4 regions of the Serratia plymuthica genome follow, and region 3 is predicted to be linked to each of the others. Evidence: predicted binding sites of a transcription regulator. Region 3 holds the regulator's gene; each other region holds the start of a gene.
The links. The regulator CRP, encoded in region 3, controls carbon source genes, mostly activating them, when cyclic AMP is high. The targets are predictions, from matches to a motif close to ATGTGANNNNNNTCACAT.
Positions count from the first base shown of each region.

Region 1: the regulator CRP is predicted to act here: its motif matches at 2,450-2,467, upstream of JK621_RS10740 (maltoporin).
Region 2: the regulator CRP is predicted to act here: its motif matches at 3,891-3,908, upstream of yrbN (protein YrbN).
Region 4: the regulator CRP is predicted to act here: its motif matches at 2,427-2,444, upstream of JK621_RS24470 (sugar transporter).

Region 1 is NZ_CP068771.1:2,250,960-2,258,437, reverse strand. Features, by position in the region: gene JK621_RS10755 (MFS transporter) at 1-373, opposite strand, end outside; gene JK621_RS10750 (TetR/AcrR family transcriptional regulator) at 571-1,185, shown strand; gene JK621_RS10745 (LacI family DNA-binding transcriptional regulator) at 1,218-2,291, opposite strand; gene JK621_RS10740 (maltoporin) at 2,559-3,824, shown strand; gene JK621_RS10735 (glucose PTS transporter subunit EIIB) at 3,967-4,287, opposite strand; gene JK621_RS10730 (beta-galactosidase) at 4,357-6,417, opposite strand; gene JK621_RS10725 (glycoside hydrolase family 53 protein) at 6,469-7,478, opposite strand, start outside.
Region 2 is NZ_CP068771.1:245,382-252,859, forward strand. Features, by position in the region: gene rpsO (30S ribosomal protein S15) at 11-280, shown strand; gene pnp (polyribonucleotide nucleotidyltransferase) at 537-2,660, shown strand; gene nlpI (lipoprotein NlpI) at 2,789-3,673, shown strand; gene yrbN (protein YrbN) at 3,921-3,995, shown strand; gene JK621_RS01215 (DEAD/DEAH family ATP-dependent RNA helicase) at 3,985-5,955, shown strand; gene yedE (selenium metabolism membrane protein YedE/FdhT) at 6,103-7,317, shown strand; gene yedF (sulfurtransferase-like selenium metabolism protein YedF) at 7,314-7,478, shown strand, end outside.
Region 3 is NZ_CP068771.1:3,867,459-3,874,936, forward strand. Features, by position in the region: gene JK621_RS17965 (aminodeoxychorismate synthase component II) at 40-615, shown strand; gene argD (bifunctional acetylornithine/succinyldiaminopimelate transaminase) at 747-1,964, shown strand; gene JK621_RS17975 (YccS/YhfK family putative transporter) at 2,003-4,078, opposite strand; gene crp (cAMP-activated global transcriptional regulator CRP) at 4,133-4,765, opposite strand; gene JK621_RS17985 (OsmC family protein) at 5,145-5,552, shown strand; gene JK621_RS17990 (phosphoribulokinase) at 5,598-6,467, opposite strand; gene JK621_RS17995 (YheU family protein) at 6,619-6,852, opposite strand; gene JK621_RS18000 (hydrolase) at 6,849-7,478, opposite strand, start outside.
Region 4 is NZ_CP068771.1:5,278,148-5,285,625, reverse strand. Features, by position in the region: gene JK621_RS24475 (MFS transporter) at 1-1,169, shown strand, start outside; gene JK621_RS24470 (sugar transporter) at 1,179-2,366, opposite strand; gene JK621_RS24465 (aspartyl/asparaginyl beta-hydroxylase domain-containing protein) at 2,682-3,368, shown strand; gene JK621_RS24460 (ABC transporter ATP-binding protein) at 3,407-4,123, opposite strand; gene JK621_RS24455 (ABC transporter ATP-binding protein) at 4,120-4,995, opposite strand; gene livM (high-affinity branched-chain amino acid ABC transporter permease LivM) at 4,992-6,278, opposite strand; gene JK621_RS24445 (ABC transporter permease subunit) at 6,289-7,203, opposite strand; gene JK621_RS24440 (branched-chain amino acid ABC transporter substrate-binding protein) at 7,431-7,478, opposite strand, start outside.

The DNA of each region.
Region 1 (7,478 bases), 1.6 Mb from region 3:
CCGCACCGGCAAAAAAGCGCGCCGTCAGCGTAACCACAATGCTGCCCGACATCGCAGTGATCGAGTTAAAGAGAAAAAACCCCACAATAGTCAACAGCAAAACGTTGCGCCGCCGCCAACGCTGAGTGGCGAGCGTCAATGGAATGGCAGCCAGTACCGAACCCAGCGCGTAGGCGGTGATCATCTGTCCGGCAAGCGAAGGCGACACCTGTAGGCCAGGTGCGATCTGGGCCAGCAAACCGGCGGGGAGCGTTTCGGTAGCAATGCAAATAAATCCCGTCATGGCTAATGCCAGCAGCGCGGCAATCGGCAGACGCTGAGCCTCCTCGGGGATCGCTCCGGCATCACTGCAATGGGTAGTTGTTTGGTTCATGGTTTATCCATTTATGTATCGATCGGTATAAATATAAGCGACAGCGAAATGCACTCTTTTGCCAAGGTGCATGTCGGTCAGTACGTCACTGGAATTGATTTATGTATCGAGTGGTATAATTATGCTAAGGAGCTATCATCTGAGTGTCAACAAGATTTATACTGATCGGTATGTAACTTACAAACAGGGAGTCAGTCATGGCACAAATGGGTCGCCCTCGCCGGTTCGACCGCGACGAGGCCGTTCAGCAGGCATTGCATCTGTTTTGGCAGCACGGGTATGAGGCCACTTCTCTGGCTCAGCTTAAAGCGCAGATTGGCGGCGGCATCAGCGCGCCCAGTTTTTATGCCGCCTTTGGTTCGAAAGAGGCGCTGTTCAGAGAGGCGGTAGCCTGCTATCTCAACAGCTATGGGCGGGTCAATGATGCGCTCTGGGATGATTCCCTCCCCCCCAGAGAGGCGATTGAAACCTCACTGCGCCGCTCGGTGAAGATGCAGTGTGAAGATAAACATCCCAAGGGGTGCATGGTTGCATTGGGCGTAATGTCAGGCGGTGCGGAGGAGCATTCGGCGGTCCTGAAGCCGCTTGCCGATTCGCGCCGGCGTACGCTGAACGGTTTTATTCACTGCATCAAAAGAGGCATTGCCAGCGGCGAACTGGCCAAGGATACCGACGCTGCCGCCATCGCCACTTTGTTTGACAGCTTCCTGCTGGGCGTTTCGACGTTGGCGCGCGACGGCGTCAGTCATTCGGTGCTCGATAGCGCAGTCACAGCCTTGCTGCCGATTTGGGACGCAAACGCCGGAGCCTGATCATACCGATGTCGAACAGCGCCGGAGCGCGATCACTGCTCCAGGCGTTGCGCCAACAGACGCAGCTGTTCGGCAATCTGCTTCAGGTCCTTGTCGTTATGTTCGCGCGGCCCGGTGGAATTGCGGATCACCAGCTTTGCCGACAGAATCGAGGACGCGCGCGACAGCTCGCTCTCGCTGGTGTTGAGCACCTTCCTGACCGCTTCCTTGCCCTGCAAATCCAGATCCAGCGAGACGGTGGTCAGCGCCGGGTAGAAGAAGGCGCTTTCATAAGCATCGTCATAGCCAATCACCGATTTTTGCCCCGGTATCGGCAGTTGGTTCTGATGGAAGGCGCTTAGCAGCCCGAGCGCCATTTGGTCATTCCCCACCAGCACCGCCGAGAAATGCGGGGTCTCGCGCAGCATCTGCAATGCGCCGGCGTAACCGCTTTGCGCATCCCAGTTGCCGTGCAGCACAGTGACCGGCGTCAGGCCATAATCCTGCAGCGCTTCCTGCCAGTTCTTCAGTCGCAAATTGGCCGAAATGGAGTATTGCGGCCCCGCCAGCAAGGCAAAGTCGCGGTGCCCCAGTTCGTACAGGTACTTGACGCTGGCGCGGGTGCCGTCCGCCGGGTTGAACGAAACGTTAAACACCGAACTGTAAGGGTCAACGTCGAGGAACAGGCAAGTAATGTCATCGTTGTCCGCGGCGATTTTCTCCGCCACCGCCGTCTCCAGCGGTACGTTGATGATGACCTTTTCTACCCGCTGCGATTTGAGATCGTTGATCGAATCCTGTATGCCATGATTGACGTTCTCATCAATCATTGAAATCAACACCTGATAACCTTCCGCATTGGCGTAACGCTTTACCGCCGCCGCCACCTGCGAAGGGGCATGCAGAGCCAGGGAGATGGTGACCAGCCCCAGCGTTCGGCTCTGTTTGCCCACCAACTGCTGCGCCAGGCGATTGGGCACGTACCTGAGCAATTCAATGGATTGCTCAACCTTGCGACGCGTGGCTTCAGAGACATTGGCAGACTTGTTCAACACCCGTGAAACCGTCTGGTAAGACACGCCGGCATGACGGGCAACATCTTCTAACGTGGTGCTTTTCGACTTCATAATCCGTTCCCTGTGATTGCTCTGGACTGATTGTAACAGGCGCCCCCCTCACCGCATAGTTACCCCGATCACATCCATCAAATTTCAAAAAAAGTTATTCGTTCACATAACCAGCCTTAGTGATCTTTCTCACTAACCGTTACAAATCCTGCTGTTTTATTTGCACTAAATCACAATAAATCAATAACGCGATTGTTTGTTGTCATGATTAGCCATTCTATTGCTGCGTGGATGTGAACGTAATACAAAAAACATAATGAGGCATACATGAAAACAAGACTACGCACATTGTCTGTCGCTTTGGCGATGGCGCTTTCCTCACCGGTCGCTTTTGCCGTCGAAACCCCAGGGATCGATTTCCATGGCTATCTGCGTTCCGGGGTCGGCGTATCCCAGGATGGTGGATTGGAAGAATGGCAGAAGAACAAAATTGGCCGCCTGGGCAACGAATCCGATACTTACGGTGAAGTTGAACTGGGCAGCGAAGTCTACAAAAAGAACGACGTCAGCTTCTATCTCGACACTATGGTCAGCATGGTGTCGGACGGTTCAAACGACAACGAAACCACGCTGGGAGATGACGCGCAATTCGGGCTGCGTCAGCTTAATCTGCAAATCAAGGGGCTGATCCCGGGCGACCCGAACGCGGTGATTTGGGGCGGCAAGCGCTATTATCAGCGCCACGACCTGCACATCATCGATACCAAATACTGGAACATTTCGGGTGCCGGCGCCGGCGTGGAAAACCTCTCCTTCGGGCCGGGCGCCATCTCCGTAGCCTGGATCCGCGGTGACGGCAACGACGTGGATTACCGTGTCGACAACACCAACGACCTCAACATCAACTATCTCGACCTGCGCTATGCCGGCTGGAAGCCGTGGACCGGCGCCTGGACCGAGTTTGGTATCGACTATGCGATGCCGAACCCGACCAACAAGCAAAAAGAGTACGGCGGCCTGTACGACGCGGAAAACGGCGTGATGCTGACCGGCGAGATCAGCCAGGACATGCTGGGCGGCTATAACAAAATGGTGTTGCAGTACGCCACCAAAGGGTTGGCGCAGAACATGGTGTCCCAGGGCGGCGGTTGGTATGACGTCTGGAACAATACCCGCGATGCCACCGGTTACCGGGTGATCAATACCGGTCTGATCCCGATTACCGATAAGTTCTCCCTTAACCACGTGTTGACCTGGGGCTCCGCCAACGACCTGAGCGATGCGATCGACAAAAGCAACCTGATCTCTCTGGTGGGCCGGGCGCAGTACCAGTTCACGCAGTACGTACGCGGCATTGGCGAAGCCGGCGCTTTCTACCAGAAGGATGACCACAAAGACGGTAGCCACTACAAGCAAGGCGGCGAGAAGTACACGCTGGCGTTGGGGCTGGCGGATGGGCCGGAATTCATGTCCCGCCCTGAATTGCGCGTATACGCCTCCTATCTCAATGATTCAGAGCAAGGCAATTCATTCAAGGACGGCACCGCCAGCAATACCTGGAACTTTGGCGTGCAGGTTGAAGCCTGGTGGTAACAGGCTTGCATCAGGGTAAATAACGACTCTTGCTTCATTGGCAGTACTTAATTATCTCATCATTATCTCCTGTGTCTTTGACGACGCTCTCCGGTTGCTGTCGTCCATTGGTAACCACCCAAAGGTGGTTACCAATTATTTTTTATTCCTGATGATTAACCGAAAAACGCTCCGCCAGTAATTTACGCAAATTATCCGACTGCTTGCCAAATATCGCGTGCACCTCCTGACCAATAATAATCACCCCCAAAGCGCCCGACTGCTGCAAGCCTTCCGTATCGACCTTGGCTAAATCCGTCACCGTCACGCGCAAGCGGGTAATACAGGCATCGACATGCCGGATATTTTCTCGGCCGCCTAAATGCTGCATCAGCGTTTTTAAAAAAGACATATCGACGTTATTATCTTCCACCGGCGATTTCGGGTGCGAGAAATAATGCGTAAAGGCTTTTAAACTGACCATGGTTATTTCCTCATAAGAGACGGGCGTAAAAAAACGCCCGTTCGACTGAACGGGCGCAAGGGGAAGAAACTATGCCAACTTGCGGGTCAATATGCGGCAGCCCCAGGGGGCCAACGTCATTTCGCCCTGTAGAGTATGAGCACTCGACATATCGGTATACGCCGCCGGCAACGCCACGGCTTTTGCCTTGTCGCTGTAGTTTTGCACGATAATAAACTCGGATTCCCCGTCGGTGCGCCGCTGTGCGGTCACGCCCGGCGGCAATGCCGTCTCCAGCGCGCGCGGCAACGCCAGCTCTTGCGCTATCGCCATAAAGAAATCGCGCTGGAAAGAGGCATCGTTGCGCGAAGCGACATACCACGCCTTGCCGTCGCCAAAACGGTTGACCGTCAACGCCGGGCGGCCGGCATAGAAGTCGCCGCCGTAAACCGCCTGCGCGCTGGCGCCTTCCAGATTGATCAACTCGCACAGATGGCGCGCCTGATAACTGCCCTGCAAACCCAACTCGTTGCCCGGCACGCCGCGAATGCTGTTGGTTTCGTCATCCGTCAGGCTGTCGATCTCTTCCGCCCAGATCCCCAGCAACGGCCGCAGCGGCCCCGGGAAACCGCCCAGGTGGCACAGATCGCTTTCATTGACGATGCCGCTCCAGTAGCTGGCGACAAACTGCCCGCCCTGCCGGACAAAGGTTTCCGCCCGCGCGGCAAAGCCTTCGCGCACCATATACAGCATCGGCGCAATCACCAGTTGATAGCCGGAAAGATCGCAATCGGCGTTGATGATATCCACCGCAATACCCTGCTCCCAGAACGGGCGATAATGCTCCACCACCGTCTGTTCATAATGCAGCCCGGCGTTGCGCGGCCCTTGGGCATCGTCCATCGCCCAGCGGCTTTCCCAGTCGAAGATAATCGCCACCCGCGCCTCGACCCGGCTACCGGCGACCGGTGCCATGGCGGCCAGCAACCGGCCCAGTTCGCTCACTTCCTTGCCGACGCGGGTGTCCAGCCGCCCGGAATGGTCAATCACCGCGCCGTGGAATTTCTCCACCGAGCCGCGGCTTTTACGCCACTGGAAGTACTGTACCGAATCCGCGCCGTGCGCGACCGCCTGCAGTGAGGAGAGAATATGCATGCCCGGCTTCTTCAGCTTGCTGATCGGCTGCCAGTTGGTGACGCTCGGCGTCGATTCCATCAGCACAAAAGGCTTGCCCTGCTTCAGGCTGCGCATCAGGTCGTGGAACATGGCGGTATAGCAGGCCAGGCCGGTTTCGTCCTGCCGGTTATGCCACATCGGGTAGCTGTCCCAGGAGATGAAATCGATGACTTTCGACATCTGCCAGTAATCGTAATCGTAGAAATATTCCATAAAGTTGGTGGTGGCCGGCAAGTCTGGATTGGCCGCCTTCAGCGGCGCGATTTCCTGCGCGCAGAAATCGGTGGCCTGGGTGCTGCAAAAACGCCGCCAGTCCAGGTTCAGACCGTGAATCGACACCTCACCCTGCGGCGCAGGCGATTCAATCTGCGACCAGTCGCTGTAGGTGTGGCTCCAGAAATCGCTCCACCAGGCCTCGTTCAACTGCTCCAGCGTCTGATAACGCTGCTGCAGCCAATCGCGGAAATCGCTCTGGCAACGGCTGCAATGGCACTCGCCGCTGTATTCGTTGGAAATATGCCAGCCAATCACCGCCGGGTGGTGCGCATAGCGCTGAGCCAACGCCAGGTTGATCTCATTCACCTTGCGGCGATACACCGGGGAGGACAGGCAGTGGTTGTGCCGGCCACCGTGCAACGCCGATACCCGATTGCGCCCCACGCGCAGCACCTCCGGGTATTTCTGCGACAGCCACGCCGGGCGCGCGCCGCTTGGCGTAGCCAAAAACACGTGAATACCCTGCGCATATAACTTATTCAGCACCTCGTCCAACCAAGCGAATTGATATTTCCCCTCTTCCGGTTCAAGCTTCGACCAGCTGAATATCCCTACCGACATAATATTGCAGTTAGCCTGCTTCATCAGTTCTACATCTTTCTCCACCATGCCCGGATAATTAGCCCATTGTTCCGGGTTATAGTCGGCCCCATGCAATAGGCCAGGCACCTTTGCACTCAAAGGAGGGAATTTATTCATCATGATTCCTTAGAAAATAATTACCGAAATTCTTTATTACTGACGGCGCAATTAATTAAATGACTTTAATGAAGGCAGCACTTTACCCCGGCAATCAAACAGCGCCTGATTTTCACGCGCGTTGCCATCCTTGCCGGATTCACCGATATATTTCATCCCGGCCGGCGTAGCCCAACCGGCGCCCGGCACGGCGATCCAGGTCGGTTCCCAATAAAACACGCCTTTACCACGATTATCCGGCACGTTAATAATGCTCTGCATCAGATCGCGAATAAAATCGGCCTGCCCCTGAACGGTGCCCGGATATCCCCCCTCCTGCGCTTCTTTGGCGGAGAAACTGTTGTCGGTATCGTCGCAATTTTCCAGGCCATAACCGTAAGCGGCCTCAACCACAATCACGTCTTTGTTATACCGCTTGCTGATGTCGTCCATATTGGCTTGCAGCTTTGAGATAGGGCCGTCCCAATAGGTGTACATCGACAAACCTATGACATCGAACGGCACATTGCGCCGGGTTATCTCGTCAAACCACCAACGGAAAGTGTCATTCTTGGTGCCCTCGGCCAAATGCAGCATGATTTTCACCTGTGAAGGCGAATCGAGGTTTTCCCGCAGCCCGGCGATCGCCGCGTTCAGCAACCCGGCCAGGCGATCAAACTCCCCACCGCCCTGGCCCCAGCTTTTGCCTTCCGGCCACAGAATGCCGCCATTAATCTCATTGCCGATCTGCACCATATCCGGCAGTACGCCTTGCTGCCTGAAGCTGGCGATGGTGTCGCGGGTATAGTCATGGATCGTCGTTTTCAGTTGGTCATAGCTCATGTTGTCCCAGGCCTTGGGCTTGAACTGCTTGCCGGGATCGGTCCAGAAGTCGCTGTAATGAAAATCCAGCAGCAGCTTCATGCCCTGCGCCTTGACGCGCTTGGCCAGCGCCAGCGTGGTGGCGAGATTGTTATTGCCGGCGCCATAAGGTTGGCCTGCGCTGTCTTGCGGATCGACCCACAGGCGCAGCCGCACATAGTTCACGCCGTTATGTTTGAGGATGACCAGCGGATCCTGTT
Region 2 (7,478 bases), 1.8 Mb from region 3:
GAGTATGACAATGTCTCTAAGTGTTGAAGCTAAAGCTCAAATCGTAGCTGATTTTGGTCGTGGTACTAACGACAGCGGTTCTACCGAAGTTCAGGTTGCCCTGTTGACTGCGCAGATCAACCATCTGCAAGGCCACTTCTCAGAACACAAAAAAGATCACCACAGCCGTCGTGGTCTGCTGCGTATGGTTTCTCAGCGTCGTAAGCTGCTGGATTACCTGAAGCGTAAAGATGTAGCACGTTACACCAGCCTGATCGAGCGTCTGGGTCTGCGTCGCTAATCTAGCAAGTTTCAGCGGAAAGGGGCCTATTTTGGCCCCTTTCTTCTAGGAAGCATAAGCAAATCAGGTTAATGTATTACTGATGTTTCCAAACAGGTTCTTCCGTTACAGAGGTTCGCGCGGCTAATGAGAGGCTTTGTCTCAGGCTTGAGATAAGGATTGTCATTAGTCGCGAGGATGTAGTGAGAAGGCAAATCGAGTCACTGGCGTGTTGAGTCGTCAATACGATTGCGCGCCGTTAATCAAGGATATAATTTTGCTGACACCGATCATTCGCAAATTCCAGTATGGCCAGCATACCGTCACCATCGAGACCGGTATGATGGCTCGTCAGGCCACCGCCGCCGTTATGGTGAGCATGGATGACACCGCAGTATTCGTTACCGTCGTTGGCCAGAAAAAAGCCAAACCAGGCCAAAGCTTCTTCCCACTGACCGTTAACTACCAGGAGCGTACTTACGCTGCTGGTCGTATCCCGGGCAGCTTCTTCCGTCGTGAAGGCCGTCCGAGCGAAGGCGAAACCCTGACCTCACGCCTGATTGACCGTCCGATCCGTCCACTGTTCCCGGACAGCTTCCTGAATGAAGTTCAGGTGATCGCGACCGTAGTTTCCGTTAACCCGCAGGTAAACCCGGACATCGTTGCGATGATCGGCGCTTCTGCTGCCCTGAGCCTGTCCGGTATTCCGTTCAACGGCCCAATCGGCGCTGCACGCGTGGGTTACATCAACAATCAGTACGTGCTGAACCCAACCACCGACGAGCTGAAAGAAAGCAGCCTGGACTTGGTGGTTGCCGGTACCGCTGGCGCAGTGCTGATGGTTGAATCCGAAGCTGACGTTCTGAGCGAAGATCAGATGCTGGGCGCGGTGGTCTTTGGCCACGAGCAACAGCAGATCGTTATCGAAAACATCAACTCCCTGGTTGCCGAAGCCGGCAAGCCTAAGTGGGACTGGCAGGCGCCTGCAGTCAACGAAGCGCTGCACGCGCGCGTTGCAGAACTGGCGGAAAGCCGTCTGGGCGACGCTTATCACATCACCGAAAAACAAGAGCGTTACGCTCAGGTAGATGCGATCAAGAGCAGCGTAATTGAAACTCTGCTGGCACAGGACGAAACCCTGGACGCGTCTGAAATTCAGGACATCCTGGGCAGCGTTGAGAAAAACGTTGTACGTAGCCGCGTGCTGCGTGGCGAGCCGCGTATCGACGGCCGCGAAAAAGACATGATCCGTGGCCTGGACGTGCGCACCGGCGTGCTGCCGCGTACCCACGGTTCCGCACTGTTCACCCGTGGCGAGACTCAGGCTCTGGTTACCGCAACGCTGGGCACCGCTCGCGACGCGCAGAATCTGGACGAGCTGATGGGCGAGAAGACCGACAGCTTCCTGTTCCACTATAACTTCCCTCCGTACTCCGTAGGTGAGACAGGTATGGTGGGTTCGCCTAAACGTCGTGAAATTGGTCACGGTCGCCTGGCGAAACGCGGCGTATTGGCTATGATGCCTAAACCAGAAGATTTCCCGTACACGGTGCGTGTGGTTTCTGAAATCACCGAATCCAACGGTTCTTCTTCAATGGCTTCTGTCTGTGGTGCCTCTCTGGCGCTGATGGACGCAGGCGTGCCAATCAAGGCAGCCGTTGCGGGTATCGCAATGGGCCTGGTTAAAGAACAAGATAACTTTGTCGTTCTGTCCGACATTCTGGGTGACGAAGATCACCTGGGCGACATGGACTTCAAAGTAGCAGGTAGCCGTGACGGTATTACCGCGCTGCAGATGGACATTAAAATTGAAGGCATCACCCGCGAAATCATGCAGGTGGCACTGAACCAGGCCAAGGGCGCGCGTCTGCACATCTTGGGCGTAATGGAACAGGCTATCAGCACCCCGCGTGGCGATATCTCTCAGTTCGCACCGCGTATCCACACAATCCGAATCAACCCGGACAAGATCAAAGACGTGATCGGTAAAGGCGGCTCTGTCATCCGTGCGCTGACTGAAGAAACCGGTACTACCATCGAAATCGAAGATGATGGTACGGTTAAAATTGCTGCTACCGACGGTGAGAAAGCCAAGTTCGCTATCCGCCGCATCGAAGAGATCACCGCAGAGATCGAAGTGGGCCGTATTTACCAGGGTAAAGTTACCCGTATCGTTGATTTCGGCGCATTCGTGGCGATCGGCGGCGGTAAAGAAGGTCTGGTGCACATCTCTCAAATCGCTGACAAGCGCGTTGAGAAAGTGACCGACTACCTGCAAATGGGTCAGGAAGTACCGGTTAAGGTACTGGAAGTTGACCGTCAGGGCCGTGTGCGTCTGAGCATCAAAGAAGCGACAGCGCCAGAAGCAGACTCGTCTGCACCTGCGCCTGAAGCAGAATAACTGTATAGATAGATTTACAGCTCCCCGCCATGGGGTTGGGAGCTGTTCGTATCGCGCGGGTAGGATGCCTGCGTATTAGCAAACGGATGACAGGACGTTCATCCAATGTTTGTCTTCGGGAGTGGGAAATGAAGCCTTTCTTGCGCTGGTGTTACGTTGCGACAGCACTCATGCTGGCAGGATGCAGCAACCATGATTGGCGTAAAGACGAAGTTTTGGCGATCCCGTTGCAGCCAACGCTGCAGCAGGAAGTGATCCTGGCGCGCATGGAACAAATACTTGCCAGCCGGGCACTGACGGACGATGAGCGTGCGCAGCTTTTATATGAGCGCGGTGTGCTGTATGATAGCCTCGGGCTACGTGCACTGGCGCGCAATGATTTCTCGCAAGCGCTGGCGATACGTCCTGATATGCCGGAAGTTTTCAACTACCTGGGCATTTACTTAACGCAGGCAGGCAATTTTGATGCTGCCTATGAAGCGTTTGATTCTGTACTAGAGCTTGATCCAACTTACAATTACGCGCGTTTAAACCGGGGCATCGCACTGTATTATGGCGGCCGCTTCCCGTTGGCGCAGGATGATCTGCAGGCGTTTTATCAAGACGACCCAAACGATCCCTTCCGTTCGTTGTGGCTGTATCTTGTGGAAAGAGAAATCGATCCCAAGAAGGCTGACGTAGCGCTCCAGCAGCGTTATGACAAAGCGAACCGAGGGCAATGGGGATGGAATATTGTCGAATTCTACCTGGGCAACATCAGCGAAAAAACGCTGATGGAAAGGCTCAAGGCAGAGGCAACGGATAACACTTCGCTCGCTGAGCATCTCAGTGAAACTGACTTCTATTTGGGTAAACACTACCTGAGTCTGGGGGACAAGGACACCGCTTCGGCGCTGTTCAAACTGACGGTTGCTAACAACGTTCATAATTTCGTTGAGCACCGCTATGCATTGTTGGAATTGGCGCTGTTGGGCCAAGAACAAGACGACCTATCGGAATCGGACCAGCAATAGCTGACGAACACCTCTACCCAAAAGATTTCAAGTTGCGGCAAGGCGGCAATCGAACGAATCCCTGGGAGCTTAGTTCACTAAGTGACGAGGGTGAGGGAGAGCAGCCAACACAGCGGCGGCTTGGAAGATGAAGGGTAATCAGCCTGATTAACATTGGTTTTATAGCCAAAGTTATCGCCTTAACGGGCGAGGGCTTCTTTGTTCGTTTTATAATCTAATTTGAGCCGGTTCACACTTTTCAATGAAAATGACTGAAAATTTTCTCGACGAGTTATGTAGACTGGCTGCCATTATTAATGAGGCACGTGTACATGACTACTGAGCTTGAAACCTCTTTTGCTGACCTGGGGCTGTCTGCTCCTATCATTTCTGCCCTGACCGATCTGGGCTACGAAAAACCGTCACCGATCCAGGCTGAGTGTATTCCTCACCTGTTGAACGGCCGTGATGTGCTGGGCATGGCGCAGACCGGTAGCGGTAAAACTGCAGCGTTCTCGCTGCCACTGCTGCACAACCTTGACGCTTCCCTGAAGGCACCACAGATTCTGGTGCTGGCACCGACCCGCGAACTGGCGGTTCAGGTTGCTGAAGCGATGACTGATTTCTCTAAACATATGACTGGCGTTAACGTTGTTGCCCTGTACGGCGGCCAACGTTACGACGTGCAGCTGCGCGCCTTGCGTCAGGGCCCACAAATCGTAGTGGGTACCCCAGGCCGCCTGCTGGACCACCTGAAACGCGGCACGCTGAACCTCTCTAACCTGAGCGGTCTGGTGCTGGATGAAGCCGACGAAATGCTGCGCATGGGCTTTATCGAAGACGTAGAAACCATCATGGCGGAGATCCCGGCTGAACATCAGACCGCGTTGTTCTCTGCAACCATGCCGGAAGCGATCCGTCGCATTACCCGTCGCTTCATGAAAGATCCGCAGGAAGTGCGCATTCAGTCCAGCATCACTACCCGTCCGGACATCAGCCAGAGCTACTGGACTGCGCAAGGCATGCGCAAGAACGAAGCGCTGGTGCGTTTCCTGGAAGCTGAAGACTTTGATGCGGCGATCATCTTCGTGCGTACCAAAAACGCGACCCTGGAAGTGGCTGAAGCGCTGGAGCGCAGCGGTTACAGCAGCGCCGCACTGAACGGCGACATGAACCAGGCGCTGCGTGAGCAGACCCTGGAGCGTCTGAAAGACGGTCGTCTGGATATCCTGATCGCCACCGACGTTGCCGCTCGCGGTCTGGACGTTGAGCGTATCAGCCTGGTTGTGAACTACGACATCCCTATGGATTCCGAGTCTTACGTTCACCGTATCGGTCGTACCGGTCGTGCTGGTCGCGCCGGCCGCGCGCTGCTGTTCGTGGAAAACCGCGAACGCCGCCTGCTGCGCAACATCGAACGCACCATGAAGCTGACCATTCCAGAAGTTGAGCTGCCAAATGCAGAGCTGCTGGGTGAGCGTCGTCTGGCCAAGTTCGCCGCTAAAGTACAGCAACAGCTGGAAAGCAGCGATCTGGACATGTACCGCGCGCTGCTGGCTAAACTGCAGCCGGAAGAAGAGCTGGAAATGGAAACTCTGGCCGCAGCACTGCTGAAAATGGCGCAGGGCGAACGTCCTCTGATTCTGCCACCGGATCCGGTATTCAAACCGCGTCAACGTCGTGAGTTCAACGACCGTGACGATCGTGGCTCAGATCGCGGCAACGACCGTCGTCGTGACGCGCGTCCAGACAGCCGTGACGGTGGCGCTGAGCGTCCACGTCGCGAACGTCGTGACGTTGGCGAAATGCAGCTGTACCGCATTGAAGTGGGCCGTGATGACGGTGTGGAAGTTCGTCATATCGTTGGCGCGATCGCTAACGAAGGCGACATCAGCAGCCGTTACATCGGTAACATCAAGCTGTTTGCCGGCCACTCCACCATCGAACTGCCAAAAGGCATGCCGGGCGAGATCCTGTCTCACTTCACCCGTACCCGCATCCTGAACAAGCCGATGAACATGCAGTTGCTGGGCGATGCACAGCCGCATGAACGTCGTGAGCGTCGCGAAGGCGGGGCTCCTGGTGGCGAGCGTCGTGGCGGTGCTCGTCCGTTCAACGGCGAACGTCGCGAAGGTGCCGGCGCCGGTGCTCCACGTCGTTCTTTCAATGAGCGTCGCGAAGGCGGTAACGCCAACGCCGGTGGCGAACGTCGTGGCGGTAACTTCAACCGTGACGGCCAACGCGCACCGCGTCGTGATGATGCCGCTCCGGCTGCACCACGTCGCCGTTTCGGTGATGCATAACGTCTGATTTAGCCGTTCGCGGTTAGTCACACTGAAAAACCAGCCTTCGGGCTGGTTTTTTTATGCCTGAAATTTACCGTTAAGCGCGGTTAAATGGCGTATCCTTTATAAGGTTTTTTCTTATGGATACTACGCACAGGAGATGCCATGAGTTGGCAGCAATTTAAATCTCAATACCTGGTGCGCTTTTGGGCGCCACTGCCGGCGGTGATTGCCGCCGGGATACTCTCGACTTACTACTTCGGCATGACCGGCACCTTCTGGGCGGTAACCGGCGAATTTACCCGCTGGGGCGGCCATTTGTTGCAGGCGTTTGGCCTGCATCCCGAGCAATGGGGCTACTTTAAGGTTATCGGCCTTGAGGGCACGCCGCTGCAACGCATCGACGGTCGGATGATCATCGGTATGTTCGCCGGCTGCATCGCCGCCGCGCTGTGGGCCAACAACATCAAGCTACGCCGGCCACAGCACCGTATCCGCATTGTACAGGCGCTGTTGGGCGGCATTATCGCCGGCTTTGGCGCGCGGTTGGCGATGGGGTGTAACCTGGCGGCGTTTTTTACCGGCATTCCGCAGTTCTCGCTGCACGCCTGGTTCTTCGCGCTGGCAACCGCAGCCGGTTCTTACTTTGGCGCCAAATTTACCCTGCTGCCGCTGTTCCGTATCCCGGTGAAATTGCAAAAAGTGCAGGCGGCTGCGTCGCTGACGCAAAAGCCAGACCAGGCGCGCCGCCGTTTCCGCCTGGGGATGGTGATTTTCTGCCTGTCGCTTGCCTGGTCATTGTGGACGCTGTTTGATGCACCTAAGCTCGGCATCGCCATGCTGTTTGGCATCGGCTTTGGTCTGTTGATTGAACGCGCGCAGATCTGCTTCACCTCGGCGTTCCGCGATCTGTGGATCACCGGCCGCACCCACATGGCGAAAGCGATCATTATCGGCATGGCGGTCAGCGCCATCGGCATTTTCAGTTACGTGCAGCTCGGCGTCGCGCCTAAAATCATGTGGGCCGGCCCCAATGCGGTGATTGGCGGGCTGTTGTTCGGTTTCGGCATCGTGCTGGCCGGCGGTTGCGAGACCGGCTGGATGTACCGCGCGGTAGAAGGGCAGGTGCATTATTGGTGGGTCGGGCTGGGCAATATCATCGGCGCCACGTTGCTGGCTTACTATTGGGACGATTTGGCCCCGGTGCTGGCAACCGACTACGACAAGGTCAACCTGCTGGACACCTTCGGGCCGATCGGCGGCCTGCTGGTCACTTACCTGCTGCTGGCGCTGGCGTTTGCCGCCATGCTGTGGTGGGAGAAACGCTTTTTCCGCGCCAAACCCGACGCGCAGGTGGTTAATTTAAGGAGAGTGTCATGAAACAGGCGGCTATAGTGCCGGATTACCGGCTGGACATGCTCGGCGAGCCTTGCCCCTACCCGGCGGTGGCGACGCTGGAAGCGATGCCGCAGCTTAAACCGGGAGAGATTCTGGAGGTGATCAGCGATTGCCCGCAGTCGATCAATAACATCCCGCTCGAC
Region 3 (7,478 bases):
AGATATTCTCCCCCTACGATGATGTCCGTTGGAAACACTATGCTGCTGTTGATCGATAACTACGACTCTTTTACCTATAACCTTTACCAGTACTTTTGCGAATTAGGCGCCGAGGTGCTGGTGAAGCGTAACGACGAGCTGCAACTGGCCGATATCGAACGGCTGGCGCCGCAGCGTCTGGTGATCTCCCCTGGCCCCTGCACCCCGAACGAAGCCGGCATCTCGCTGGCCGCGATCCGTCATTTTGCCGGCAAGCTGCCGATCCTCGGCGTTTGCCTGGGGCATCAGGCGCTGGGTCAGGCGTTTGGGGCAAAGGTGGTGCGCGCCCGCGAGGTGATGCACGGTAAAACCTCGGCGATCCGTCATCTCGACGGCGGCGTATTTCGCGGGCTGAACAACCCGTTGACCGTTACCCGTTACCACTCGCTGGTGCTGGAAGCCGCCACGCTGCCGGCCTGCTTTGAAGTCACCGCCTGGAGCGAGCGCGACGGCGTTCGCGATGAAATCATGGGCATCCGCCACCCTGAGTTGGCGCTGGAGGGTGTGCAGTTCCATCCGGAGAGCATCCTGAGCGAGCAGGGCCACCAACTGCTGGATAATTTTCTTAAAAGTTAATCAGTTAGGTTTTTTTTGCCGACGAAGACGATTTGCATTTGCCCTTTATTGGTTTTTTATGCATATTTTGTGATTATATTTTCACTTAATGGCAGTGAGAATACCGAATCACTTTTAGGGCGGACCCCATAATGACCGAAAAATACCCAGTAAGCCGCAGCACTTTTGATCAGGTTATCTTGCCTGTTTATGCACCTGCCCAGTTTGTCCCGGTGAAGGGCAAAGGCAGCCGCGTGTGGGACCAGCAGGGGAAAGAGTACATCGATTTCTCCGGTGGCATTGCGGTCACGGCGCTAGGGCACTGCCACCCTGCCTTGGTTGAGGCGCTGAAGCAGCAGGGCGAAACCTTGTGGCATACCAGCAACGTCTTCACCAATGAGCCGGCACTGCGCCTGGCAGGCAAACTGATTGATGCCACCTTTGCCGATCGGGTATTTTTCGCCAACTCAGGCGCGGAAGCCAATGAAGCGGCCTTCAAGCTGGCGCGTCATTACGCCATTAACCGCCACAGCCCCTATAAAACCAAAATCATCGCGTTTTATAACGCCTTTCACGGCCGTACGCTGTTCACCGTTTCGGTGGGCGGGCAGGCCAAGTATTCCGATGGTTTTGGCCCAAAACCGGCGGATATCGTGCACGTGCCGTTCAACGATCTGGCGGCGGTAAAAGCGGTGATGGACGATCATACCTGCGCGGTGGTGATGGAACCTATTCAGGGCGAAGGCGGGATAACCCCGGTGGACGCTGAATTCCTCAAAGGCGTGCGCGAACTGTGCGATAAGCACCAGGCACTGCTGGTGTTCGACGAAGTGCAAAGCGGCATGGGGCGCAGCGGCAAACTGTTCGCCTATATGCATTATGGCGTGACGCCGGATATTCTCACCACCGCCAAAGCGTTGGGCGGCGGTTTCCCGGTCAGCGCCATGCTGACCACGGAAGAGATTGCTTCGGTGATGCAGGTGGGCACCCATGGCACCACTTACGGCGGTAATCCGCTGGCCTGTGCGGTGGCGGAAGCGGCGCTGGACGTGATCAATACCCCGGAAGTGCTGAGCGGCATCGAACAGCGTCATCTTCTGTACGTGCAGGCATTGCGGAAAATCGGCGAGAAATACGGTATTTTCAGCGACATTCGCGGTATGGGCCTGCTGATTGGCGCCGAACTGACGCCAGCGTATCACGGCAAGGCGCGCGATTTCCTCACCGCCGCCGCCGCGCGTGGGCTGATGATCCTCAACGCCGGCCCTAATGTGATCCGCTTTGCGCCTTCGCTGGTTGTGGAGCTGAAAGACATCGACGATGGCATGGCGCTGTTTGAACTGGCGGTGCAGGACGTGATTAACGCTTAATCTTATCTCGGGATGACAAGGGGCGCCGCAGGGCGCCCTTATTGATCGCGCAGTTTGCGTTTCAGCCAGATGCCGTGATGCGGGCGCTGGCGCCAGGCCAGCGACGAAATGGTGTGCATGACGCTCAGGTGAGACAGGATGCGGCGCAGGTGGCGCTCCATCTCGGTGACCGGCATTTCCGGGTGCAAATCCGGTGGCTGCATGATGCTGTTGCTGCCGCTCGGCCCGTCGTATTCCAGCCGCTGCTGGCAGCTTTGCAGCGCGATCTCGCAGGTTTGCAGATACTCCTGCGCCAGCTTCGGCGTCAGCATATAGTGCTCGCGCGCCAGAATGGTCATGGCGTTCAGGTGTTCGACAATAAATTGACTGTGCGTCACCCACAGGCGCATATCTGCCAGATAGCTGGATTCAAACCCCGGCTCCTGCATCGCCTGGTTGAGCGAGGTGAACAGCGCGTTGTGCGCCTGGTTCACCTGCATGCGCGCGTAAGCCAGCGCGCTGGGATCGGGTTCCTGCTCTTCCAGCAGCAGGCGCAGCGCCTGTTGATCTTTCTCCAGCGCCTGATGGGCGTTCTTGCGCAGCAGGCCGCTTTGCCATTGTGGCCACAGCCAGATGGTGCCGCCGAACACCAACACGCAACCGATCAGGGTATCGATCAGACGAGGGATCAGGAAATGCGTGCCGTTCAACGCCAGCAGTTGCAGGGTATAGACCGCCGTCACCGTAAAGCCTATCACCGCCAGCCCGTAGTTTTTACGCGAAACCAGATAGGCTGCCAGCGTGATGACCAACATCACGCTCAGGGTCGCGCCCTCGGGCATTTGCAATTGCAGCAACCCGGCGGCGATCACCAGCCCGGCCAATGTGCCGAGCGCACGGTGCTGGATGCGTACCCGAGTCGCGTTATAGCCGTTCTGGCTTACCAGCATGATGGTCAGCAGGATCCAGTAAGGCTTTGGCAGGTTGAAAAACATGCCCAGGCTGCTGCCTGCCGCCAACATCACGCCTAACCGGGCCGCATTGCGCAGGGCGTTGGATTTGAGTGACAGGTAGCTGAACAGCGCCGGCCAGAACGGCAGGCGGTTTTGATTGGCCATCAGATCACGGCGATATAACGGATGCTGGGTGCGCAGCAGGCGAGCGATGCGGCTGAAGTGGTAGTAACAGAACTGGCCCACCGGGTTGTCGGGGTGTTGTGCTGCCACTTTTTCCAGGGCCGCCAGCTCGTGGGTCATACTGAAGCGCTGGGAGTATTGATGGTAGAGAATATCGTGCGCCACCGTGCGCAACCGGCCGGCAATCACCTGCGCATTGCGGCGGATAATCGCCTCGGCCTGGCTCTGCTCCACCAACTTTTGCACTTCTTCCGGCAGGTGCAGGCTGACGGTAATGTGTTCCTGTAAATCCAGCGCGACCTGAAAGGTTCGCTGCAGGCGTTTTTGCTCGAGATTATTGGCGTGCGGCAAAAAGTTGAGCTGCTGATACAGCAGGCTGATCAGGTCCATCACTTTTTGCTGGCGCACCAGCAGTGGCGGTAACGCGGTTTGCGGATCGGTATGTTGGGTTAACAGGGAATACTTGGCTTCGAAGTAGTCCGCCAGTTCCAGATAAAGCTGGCTCAGCGATTCGCGCATCGGCTGTTCTTTCCACAGCTTGAACCAGAACCAGGTGAACAGGCCGTACCAGGCCGTCCCCACCACATACAGCACGGGGGCGTACCACAGCGGTACCGTGCCGGCCATGCTGAGCGAAAAGATGGCGGCGATCAACGCGGCGGGGAGCAGGCGGGCATGCAACGGGCTGATTTCGCCGCTGACGCCGAGCAGCAGAGCCAGGCCGAGCATCAACGCCGGCAGCGGCAGTTGCCACAGCAACGCCTGCTGCAGCAACAGGCTGCTGAGTGCAAACAGTGAGCCGCCGACGATCAGGCGTTTGAAAAAACGTTTGTGGGGTGTGTCCAGCCCGGCGATGTTACAGCAGGCGGGAACCAGGGAAAACAGCAGGCCGAGTTGCAGGTGGCCGATCAGCAGACCAAAGAGCACTGGCAGACACAGCACCAGCGTTTGCCGCAGTGCGTAATTGACTTCCGGGTGGTAAATCAGTCGACGCCACATGATCGGCCGGGGCATAAAAAAACGGCGCGAATCATCGCGCCGTTTTTTCAGTGATTAACGCGTGCCGTAAACGACAATGGTTTTGCCGTGGGCGGAGATCAGGTTTTGATCTTCCAGCATTTTCAGAATGCGGCCGACGGTTTCACGTGAACAACCGACGATCTGGCCAATTTCCTGGCGGGTGATTTTGATCTGCATGCCGTCTGGGTGAGTCATGGCATCGGGCTGCTTCGCCAGGTTCAGCAACGTTTGCGCGATGCGGCCGGTAACGTCCAGGAAGGCGAGGTTACCCACTTTCTCCGAGGTTACTTGCAGGCGGCTTGCCATCTGCGCTGACAGGCGCATCAGGATATCCGGGTTGACCTGAATCAGCTGGCGGAATTTCTTGTAGGAAATCTCAGCCACTTCACAGGCGGTCTTCGCCCTGACCCAGGCGCTACGCTCCTGGCCTTCTTCAAATAATCCAAGCTCGCCGATGAAATCCCCCTGGTTAAGGTAGGACAGGATCATCTCTTTACCTTCTTCATCTTTAATCAGCACCGCGACGGAGCCTTTTACGATGTAGTAAAGCGTTTCGGCTTTTTCACCTTGGTGAATCAGCGTACTTTTGGATGGATATTTGTGGATATGGCAATGAGACAGGAACCATTCGAGTGTAGGGTCTGTTTGCGGTTTGCCGAGAACCATTCGCTGTTATCCTCTGTTGTTATCGCTGCCTTGTGTCACAGGGGTCAGAGTTCCCTGTAAAACGTGCTGTCGCCGTTGTTTTAAGGGTGGCTGGCAGCAGGTTTTGAGGCGTGTCATGAATATACGCTGTCGCTCTAGCATATTAACTTGCCGGGAGCGCTGCAAGCTACATTCTATTAACATACCGGTAAAGGAGCCTTTCTCTGGGAGTTTCCCTGAAATCAGTGTCCCGGAAAGATTTATTGCGGCTCTGTTTGTAGCACAGAGTGAGGCGGGTGTCTCGTGTTGTCTTGCTCGCGCATGATTAGCATCAGGTTCCGTTGCCAGTTTCTATGCGAAAGCGTACCCTGATTTTAAGAAATTAACCGGAGTGACCAGCATGCAGGCGAGAGTTAAGTGGGTAGAAGGGTTGACGTTTCTGGGTGAGTCCTCGTCCGGTCATCAGGTATTGATGGATGGCAACGCCGGCGATAAAGCACCCAGCCCAATGGAAATGGTGCTGATGTCGGTGGGCGGATGCAGCGCTATCGACGTGGTGTCGATCCTGAAAAAAGGGCGGAATGACGTGCGTGATTGCGAGGTGAAACTGACCTCCGAACGGCGTGAAGAAGCGCCGCGCGTATTTACCCATATCAACCTGCATTTTATCGTGACCGGCAAAGATCTGACCGACAAGATCGTGGAACGTGCGGTGAATCTCTCCGCCGAGAAATATTGTTCGGTATCGCTGATGCTGAACAAGGCCGCCAGCGTGACCCACAGCTTTGAAATCCGCGCCGTGGCGTAAAACGCGAGCAGAAAGGGGCGCGGCCTGCCGCCGCGCACCGGCCCATTACTCGATTTTTTTGCCTTCCAGCAGTTGCTGCACCAGCGGCGCCATGATCAGCTCCATCGCCAGCCCCATTTTGCCGCCCGGCACGACCAGCGTATTGATGTGCGAGATAAAAGATCCTTGCAGCATCGCCAGCAGGTAAGGGAAATCGATCTGATCCAGACCACGGAAATGAATCACCACAAAGCTTTCATCCAGTGAAGGGATGGCTTTGGCGGCGAACGGGTTGGAGGTATCGACCGTCGGCACGCGCTGGAAGTTGATGTGGGTGCGCGAAAACTGCGGCGTGATGTAGTTGATATAGTCCTCCATCGAACGCACGACCGAATCCATCACCGCCTCACGTGAATGGCCGCGCTCGCCGGTATCGCGGATCAGCTTTTGGATCCACTCCAGGTTAACGATCGGTACCACGCCGACCAGCAGATCGACATGTTTGGCCACGTCGGTATGGTCGGTAACCACGCCGCCATGCAACCCTTCATAGAACAGCACGTCGGTCGGCGCCGGCAGCGCCTCCCACGGCGTAAAGGTGCCGGGTACCTGGTTATAGGGCACCGCTTCGTCGTAGGTATGAAGATATTTGCGTGACCGTCCGGTACCGTTCTTGCCGTACTCGATAAAGCTCTGCTGCAGCAGGCCGAAGTCGTTGGCCTCCGGCCCGAAATAGCTGATATGACGACCCAGATCGCGCGCTTTGCGGATCGCCGCGTCCATTTCCGGCCGGGTATAGCGGTGGAAGCTGTCGCCTTCCAGCTCCGCCGCGCGGATGTTCAACTGCTGGAATATCTTGCGGAACGCCACGCTGGTGGTGGTGGTGCCGGCGCCGCTGGAGCCGGTCACTGCGATAACGGGATGTTTGGCGGACATGGTGGTTGTCACTCCGTGTTAAATGCGCCGGCGTCAGAGTAGGGTTATTGGTCTGTTTGACGCCCTTTCGCCAAGGGCAAAATTCCGCGCGCGGGTTTGCAATGGTTCATTGTTACCTGATTTTTTCCGTCAGTCATAGAACCGGCTGACACTAAATTTCTTCCTGCCCGGCGCGGAACTGCCCGCGTGGCATGATGTTGACGGTTTCATGCAGTTCTGACCACACCAGCAGCACTTCGCCGTTTTGCAACTGGCGGCGAACGTCTTCCACTTTCTGCTCCAGCGAACGTTCGTGTTCGCCGTAGTCGGTGCCCTCGCGCAGCACAAAGGATTCGATCAGGCTGTTCAGCGTCTCGGTTTCCAGTTCTTTCCAGGGGATAATCACGTTGCGGGTTCCAGATAAGGGGAAAGCCAGGATGGAATGCGGTATTCCAGCCACATGTGGGGTTTGCTTAAAGTGCCGCCGACAAAGCCGACGTGGCCGCCAAACTCGGTCAACTGGTATTCAATGTTGCGCGGCAGGCCGGCGATGTCGGGGATCACTGCGTCGGTCATGAAGGGATCGTCCTTGGCATGGATGATCAGCAGCGGCGTCTGAATTGCCGGTAACAGCGGCAGCGCGCTGCAACGGCGGTAGTAATCGGTGGCGTCGCTAAAGCCGTGGACGCGTGAGGTTATGGCATCGTCAAAATCGCGGATACGGCGCAGCGCCCGGAGTTGCGGCAGTTTGAGCGGCAGGGTATCGGGGTAGTGCAGCAGCTTGCGGGTGGCGTTTTGTTTCAACTGCCCGAGCAGATAGCGCTGATAAACGCGCGAAAACCCTTGATCCATGCGCAATGAGCAGGGCTCCAGCATCAGCGGAGCGGACACGATCACCGCCGCCTGCAACAGGCTCTCTGCCCCTTGCTGCGCCAGGTAGCAGGCCAGCATGTTGCCGCCGAGCGAGACGCCAACCGCCGCCGTCGGCACTTCGCCGTGGCTGGCGCGCAGCCACCGCAGAAAAAAGCGCGC
Region 4 (7,478 bases), 1.4 Mb from region 3:
TCGCCGGCGCCATGTCATCGTTGGCGCAGACCTTCCACGGGCCGGTCCGCACCCGGGTATTCAGCCTGCTGGGCACCACGTTCGGCATTGGCCTGGCTTTCGGGCCGCTGGCATCCGGCTGGCTGGTGGTTACGGCAGGCTGGCAATGGGTGTTTATCGCCACCGCGTTGATCGCCGTTGTGGGGTTTGCGCTGGTGCTGTTCGCGGCCATCGAGTCCCGCAACCCTCATGCGACGGGGCTGGACTGGCCCGGCGCGATCAGTTTCACCGCTGCGCTGACGTTATTCACCTACGCTATCCTGCTCGCGCCGGAAAACGGCTGGCGCAGCCTGTCGGTAGCCGGTTCATTGCTGTTATCCCTGGGGGTGTTTATTGGCTTCGTGCTGATTGAAAGACGGGTGGCGCGGCCGATGCTCGACCTGACCTTGTTCCGCCGCCCCCGCTTTATTGGGGTTCAGGTACTGGCCGCCTCGCCGGCATTCTTTTTTGTGGTACTGATCGTCATGCTGCCGGGGCGCTTTATCGGCATTGACGGGCAGAGCGCATTCGAGGCCGGCAAAACCATGATTGCCCTGGCGGCGCCCTTGCTGATAGTGCCCTTTATCGCAGCACTGTTGGCGCGGCGCTTTACCTCTGGCCTGCTCTCCGGCATCGGCTTGCTGCTGACTGCCGCAGGATTGGCCTGGCTCGCTCATGGGTTAACGGAAAATAGCGGTAACGGCCTGATAGTACCGATGCTGTTGATCGGCACCGGTATCGGCCTGCCCTGGGGATTGATGGATGCGATGGCGGTCAGCGTGGTGGAAAAAGAGCGGGCGGGCATGGCTACCGGCATTTTCAACGCGGTACGTGTCTCAGCCGATGGCATCGCCATCGCGATTGCCGGCGCGGTGCTCGCCTTGCTGATTCAGGGCGGCCTGCTTGACGCACTGCCCGGGGCTGCCGGTACGCACTCCATCAGCGAAGCGGCCAACCGCGCGGCGCTGGGCGATCTCAACCACGCCGCCGCATTGCTGCCCGGCCAACGCCGGCTAACACAGCATATCTATGATCAGGCGTTCAGCACTCTGCTTTATTTGCTGGCAGTTGGCGCAGCCGGCACCGCGTTACTGGTATTTATGTTATTGGGCCGTTTGCATGCGCATGACGGCGCGGCACAAGAAAGGTAAACGCAGCCGTCAGGCCCGATGCTGCAATAAACGCTCGCTGCGATAGAAGCTAAACAGGCACCAGCCCAGCGCAATCAGCGCCAGCGGTGCGCCGACAAAGCCGATGTTGCCCATGCCCAGGTGCAGGCTGACCTGATTGCCCAACAACGCACCCGCGCCGATGCCGAAATTGTACAACCCGGAGTAGATAGACATCGCGACGTCGGTGGCATCCGGCGCCAGGTTCAACACCTTGGCCTGCATCGACAGGCCAATCGCCATGATCGCCACGCCCCATACCGCAAACAACAGCGTCAGGTGGGTTTCGTCACCGGAGGCCGGCAGCAGCAACAACAGGCTCGACATCAACAATGCGATGGCACCGATGAAAAAGCCCGACGGGAAACGTTCGCTGAAACGGCTGAACAACAGGCTGCCGAAAATACCGGCGGCCCCGAACAGCAACAGCATCAGGGTGGTAAAGTTTTCCGACAGCCCGGCCACGGTCTGGATAAAGGGTTCGATATAGCTATAGGCGGTAAAATGCGCCGTCACCACGATAATGGTCAGCATATACAGGCGAACCAGCGCCGGGCGCTTAAACAGCACAGGCACGCTGGCCAGCGAACCGGAATGCTCGCTTTTCAGTACCGGTAGCAAGCGCCACAGCAGCGCCAGCGCGAAGGTGGCGCAGACCGCAATGCCGATAAAGGTCATGCGCCACCCCAGCAACTGGCCGACGATGCGCCCCAACGGCAGGCCAAGCACCATCGCCAGCGCGGTGCCGCCCGCCAGCATGCTCAACGCGTGCGCTTTCTTGCCCGCCGGCGCCACGCGAATCGCCAGCGAGGCGGTGATCGACCAGAATACCGAGTGGGCCAGCGCCACCCCGGCGCGGGAAATCACCAGCGTGGTGAAGTTCCACGCCACGGCGGTCAACACATGGCTGGCAATAAACAGCACAAACACCCCGATCAGCAGTTTGCGGCGCTCAATCTTGCTGGTCAGCAACATGCACACCAGTGAGGCGGCGGCGACGATCCAGGCGTAAATCGTGATGATCAGCCCGACCTGCTCGGTTTGCATCGAGAAACTTTGGGCGATATCGCTCAATAACCCGACCGGAATAAACTCGGTGGTATTGAAGATAAAGGCCGAGATGGCGAGGACAACCACGCGCAACCAGGCGGTCGAGCGCGAGACGTGGGTGTGTTCCATATTTAACGGGGTCCGGACAGATGCGAGCAGTAGCGATATTTTAACCAACCGCCGGTTAAAATGCGATATGCGTCACATTTTTATTGTGCTGTATTTTTCGACAACATACTCAGGCAAACACCGGGTTCGCTGCCGAACGGGAACGCCCGTTGCCGGTAAATCTGTCGAGCCGATCCCCCGCTTCTCCCTGCCGGTATCGTCACCGGCCACTACTATTCTCACATGGCGAAAGGCTATACTAATCTATTGAACCTATACCGTTTTTCTTACAGTTGTTGATCGCCCGGCAGTCGCATCTTATCTAACGAGGACACCATGTCATTTATCTATGATTGGGCAGTGCTGCGGTTACGCGGTATTTACGATCGCCGCATCTCCGGCGCGCCGGTACTCGACAGCGACCGCCTGTTCCCCGACGCACAACGTTTTACCGCAGCCTGGCCGCAGATACGTGATGAGGCGCTGAGCGTTGCCCAGGATCTGCGCAATATCCCGCGTTTTCACGAGATCATGAGCGAACAGGCGTCGATCTCCGCCAACGACGCGCGCGACTGGCGGATGTTTATCATGCAGGCCTATGGCCAGCCGATAACCCGCAATCTTGAACGCTGCCCGACGCTGGCCGGGCTGATCGCCACCTCACCGGACGTGCTTTCCGCCTCGCTGTCCTTCCTGGCGCCCGGCAAACAGGTGCCGGCGCACCGTGGCCCGTTTCGTGGCATTCTGCGCGGTTATCTGGTGCTGTCGATGCCCAAACGCGCCGACGGCGTTCCCGCGGCGGTGTTGAAGGTCGATGGGCGCGAATACCGGCTGAACGAGGGGGAATTTATGCTGTGGGATGATACCTTCGAACACGAAGTGTGGAACGACAGCGAGGAAGTGCGCACCGTGCTGCTGCTGGATATTCGTCGCCGCGATTTGCCCGCCAGCCTGCGTTGGTTGTCCAATGGCATCGTCGCGCTGGTGCGGCTGAACGTGCGCTGGATCCAACGCCAGTTTTGAACGCTGGCCGGGAGCCTCCCGGCCCCCGGCGTAACGGTTCAAATCCCGCCCAGATAGGCTTTCCTCACCTCCTGATTGCTCAACAACTCCGCACCGCTGCCGGTCAGGCGAATTTGACCGTTGACCATCACATAGCCGCGATCGGACAGCTTCAGCGCATGGTTGGCATTTTGTTCCACCAGAAACAACGTCATGCCGCCACGGGTCAGCTCGCGCAGAATGCTGAAGATCTGTTTGACGATGATCGGCGCCAGACCCAGGCTCGGCTCGTCCAACAACAGCAGCTTCGGCCGGCTCATCAGCGCACGGGCAATGGCCAACATTTGCTGCTCGCCGCCGGACATGGTCATCGCCCGCTGGTTGCGCCGCTCCTTCAGGCGCGGGAACAGATCGAACATGCGCGGCAAATCTTCATCCACATAGCGATTGCCCAGGGTAATGGTGCCCATCAGCAGGTTTTCCTCCACGCTCATATCCGGGAAAATACGCCGCCCCTCGGGAGCCTGGGCGATGCCGCTGCTGGCAACGTAGTGGGTGGAACGCCGGCTGATATCCTCGCCGCGAAACAGGATCTGCCCGCCGCTGATGCGCGGCTGGCCGAAGATTGACATCAACAGCGTGGATTTCCCCGCGCCGTTGGCGCCGATCAGCGCTACCGTTTCCCCTTCGTTCACCTGCAACGACACCTGCTGCAACGCCTGGATCGGGCCATAAAACACGTCTACGTCGCGAAACTCCAACATCGCATTGCTCATCCCGCCAGCTCCTCTTCATCCGCACCAAGGTAAGCGGCGATCACCGTATCGTTATGCTGAATTTCTTTCGGCGTACCCTCGGCGATGACGTCGCCGTGATCGAGCACGATCACCCGATCGGAAATCTCCATCACCATGCCCATGTCGTGTTCGATCAACAGCACCGTAATGCCGTGATGCTGGCGCAGAAAACGGATAATGCGGCTCAGCGTCGCCGTCTCCACCGGGTTCAGCCCGGCGGCAGGTTCGTCGAGACAAATCATCTCCGGCGTGGTGCACATGGCGCGGGCGATCTCCAGCCGCCGCTGCTGGCCGTAGGACATCTCCCCCGCCAGCCGGTTGGCGCAGTCCGTCAGCTCCACCACCTCCAGCCAGTAGAAGGCGCGGTTCAGCGCGTCGTTTTCCGCCCGGCGATAACCGGGCGTATTGAACACGCCGGCGATCAAATTGCGGTTGCTCAGCATGTGCTGGGCCACCAGCAGATTCTCCACCACCGACATCTCGCGGAACAACCGGATATTCTGGAAGGTGCGCGCCAGCCCGGCGCGATTGACCAGATGGGTACCGCCGAACATTTTATAGTAGACGCGCGAACCGAGCCGCTTTGGGTTAACCCAGTCGCCGGCGCGGAATTTCTGCCCCAACACCCGGATAACGTCGGTCGGCCGCTTATGGGTATTGAGCAGGATCGCGCCGCCGGTGGCGCGGTAGAAACCGGTCAGGCAGTTGAACACCGTGGTTTTTCCGGCGCCGTTAGGGCCAATCAATGCGGTGATGGAACCGCGTTCAACCGACAGATTCACGTCGTTCAGCGCCTTGATGCCGCCAAAATGCATCATCAGATGCTCAACCCGCAAGATAGCGTCGCTCATGGCGCCACCCCCTTACGCGGCGCAAAGCTGGTGCGGCTGATACGGACCAGCCCGCGCGGCCGCCAGATCATCATCGCCACCATCAGCACGCCGAACAGCAGCACCCGGTATTCGGCAAAGCTGCGCAGCAGTTCCGGCGCCACCGTGAGCACAAACGCCGCCAGCACCACGCCGATGGTTGACCCCATGCCGCCCAGCACCACGATAGCCAGGATCAACGCCGACTCAAAGAAGGTGAAGGATGTCGGATTGACGAACCCCTGATAGGTGGCGAAAAACACCCCGGCCAGACCGGCGGTGGAAGCGCCCATCATAAAGGCCGACAGCTTCACCAGCACGTGGTTCAGGCCAAGCGAACGGCAGGCGATTTCATCCTCGCGCAACGCCTCCCAGGCGCGGCCAATCGGCATACGCGTCAGCCGGTGTTTGATGTACAGCACCAGCAGCACCACCAGGAACAGCACCGCATAGATAAAAATAAACTTCAGGTTGGGGTTGTAGGCAATACCGAGGAATTCGTGGATCGGCACGCCGCCGTCCTTCGCCCGCCGGCCAAACTCCAGCCCGAAAAGGGTCGGTGCCGGCACCGAAATGCCGTTCGGGCCGCCGGTCAGCGACATCCAGTTATTCAGCACCAGCCGGATGATTTCCCCGAACCCCAGCGTGACGATCGCCAGATAGTCGCCGTGCATGCGCAACACCGGGAACCCCAGCAACGCCCCTGTCAGCGCCGCCATCAGCGCCCCCAACGGCAGCATCGCCCAGAACCCCAGCCCGAGATACTGGTAGCCCAGCGCCAGCCCATAGGCGCCGATGGCGTAAAACGCCACGTAGCCCAGATCCAGCAACCCGGCCAGCCCAACCACGATGTTCAGCCCCAGCCCAAGCAGCACGTAAATCAGCCCCAGTATCGCCACCGTCAGCAGATATTTGGTGGCGACGAACGGGAATAACAACGCAATCACCGCCATCAGCGGGATTATCCAGCGCAGGTTGGTCTTGGCCCCTATCGGCCGGACATACACCCCGTCATTGCCGCCGTCGAACCGCGCCAGTACCTTGCGCCCCGGCGCAGTTTGCAGGAACAGGCTCAGTAGCAGCCGCCCGGCCATCACCGCGGCAATAATCCACACCAGCCGGCGTGGCTCAAAGTTAAAGCTGTAGCCGTTCAGCACGATGCCAACGATCGGCCCGAACACGATCAGGGCGATCAGCCCCGCCAGCACGGCGTCCAGTAGGCTGCGTTTCACGTTCAGCCCTTGGTGAACCACTGTTTGCGACATAGTTTCCCCCTCAAACCTTAGCGACCATTGGCCGTCCGAGCAGGCCCTGAGGGCGGAAAATCAGGATCACCACCAGCAGCCCGAAAGAGAAAACGTCTTTGTAATCCGAGTTCACCATACCGGCGAATTGCGCCTCCGCCACGCCCAGCAGCAGGCCGCCCAGCATTGCGCCGGGCAACGAGCCGATGCCGCCCAGCACCGCAGCGGTAAAGGCTTTGATACCGATGATAAAGCCGACGTAGAAATCGAAGGTGCCGTAATTCATGGTGATCAACACCCCCGCCAGCCCGGCCATCGCGGCGCCAATCACGAACACCAGGGAAATCACCCGGTCGGTGTTGATGCCGAGAATCGACGCCATCTTGCGGTCTTGCTGCGTGGCGCGGCAGATGCGCCCCAGCCGGGTGTGCTGGATCACGTAGGTAAGAATGGCCATACCCACCAGGGACGCGACCAGAATAAACACCTTGGTGTAGGTAATCTGGAGAGCCCCGCCGTCAAAATCGATGCGGAACACGCCATCCAGCAGCGTCGGGATCCCCTGCTGCCGCGGCCCCTGACTGATTTGCGCGTAGTTTTGCAGGATCAGTGACATGCCGATGGCGGAGATCAATGGTGCCAGGCGGGTGGAATTGCGCAGCGGTTTGTAGGCGATGCGCTCGATCACCCAACCGTACACACCGGTGATCACGATAGTAAACACCAGCGTGCCGAGGATCAGCAGCGGGAACGAGTGCAAACCGAAGAAGGACAGCAGCGCCAGCCCGATGGCGCACAGATAGGCGGAGATCATATACACCTCGCCGTGGGCGAAGTTGATCATGCCGATGATGCCGTAAACCATGGTGTAGCCTATGGCGATTAGGCCATAAACCGCACCGAGCGTCAGGCCGTTAATCAGCTGTTGCAGGAAGAAAACATCCATAATTTGCAGTCTCGCCTGGAGGGGCCGCAAACGAAGTCCGACGCGGCCCAAGGAAGTATCGGAACGGATCCGCCCAATGCGCGGATCCGTAACCAGTATTTCTCCAATGGATTTCAAGTTGCAGCCAGGCGGCAAACACGTGAGTCCCCAGGAACTTAGACCCACTAAGTGACTGGGGTGAACGTGTGCAGCCAACAACGCTGCCGCTTGAAAGACGCAGGAGAAAATCAGAGTTGGTGATATTTGCCTTTGTCGTCCCACTGATAGACCACGTA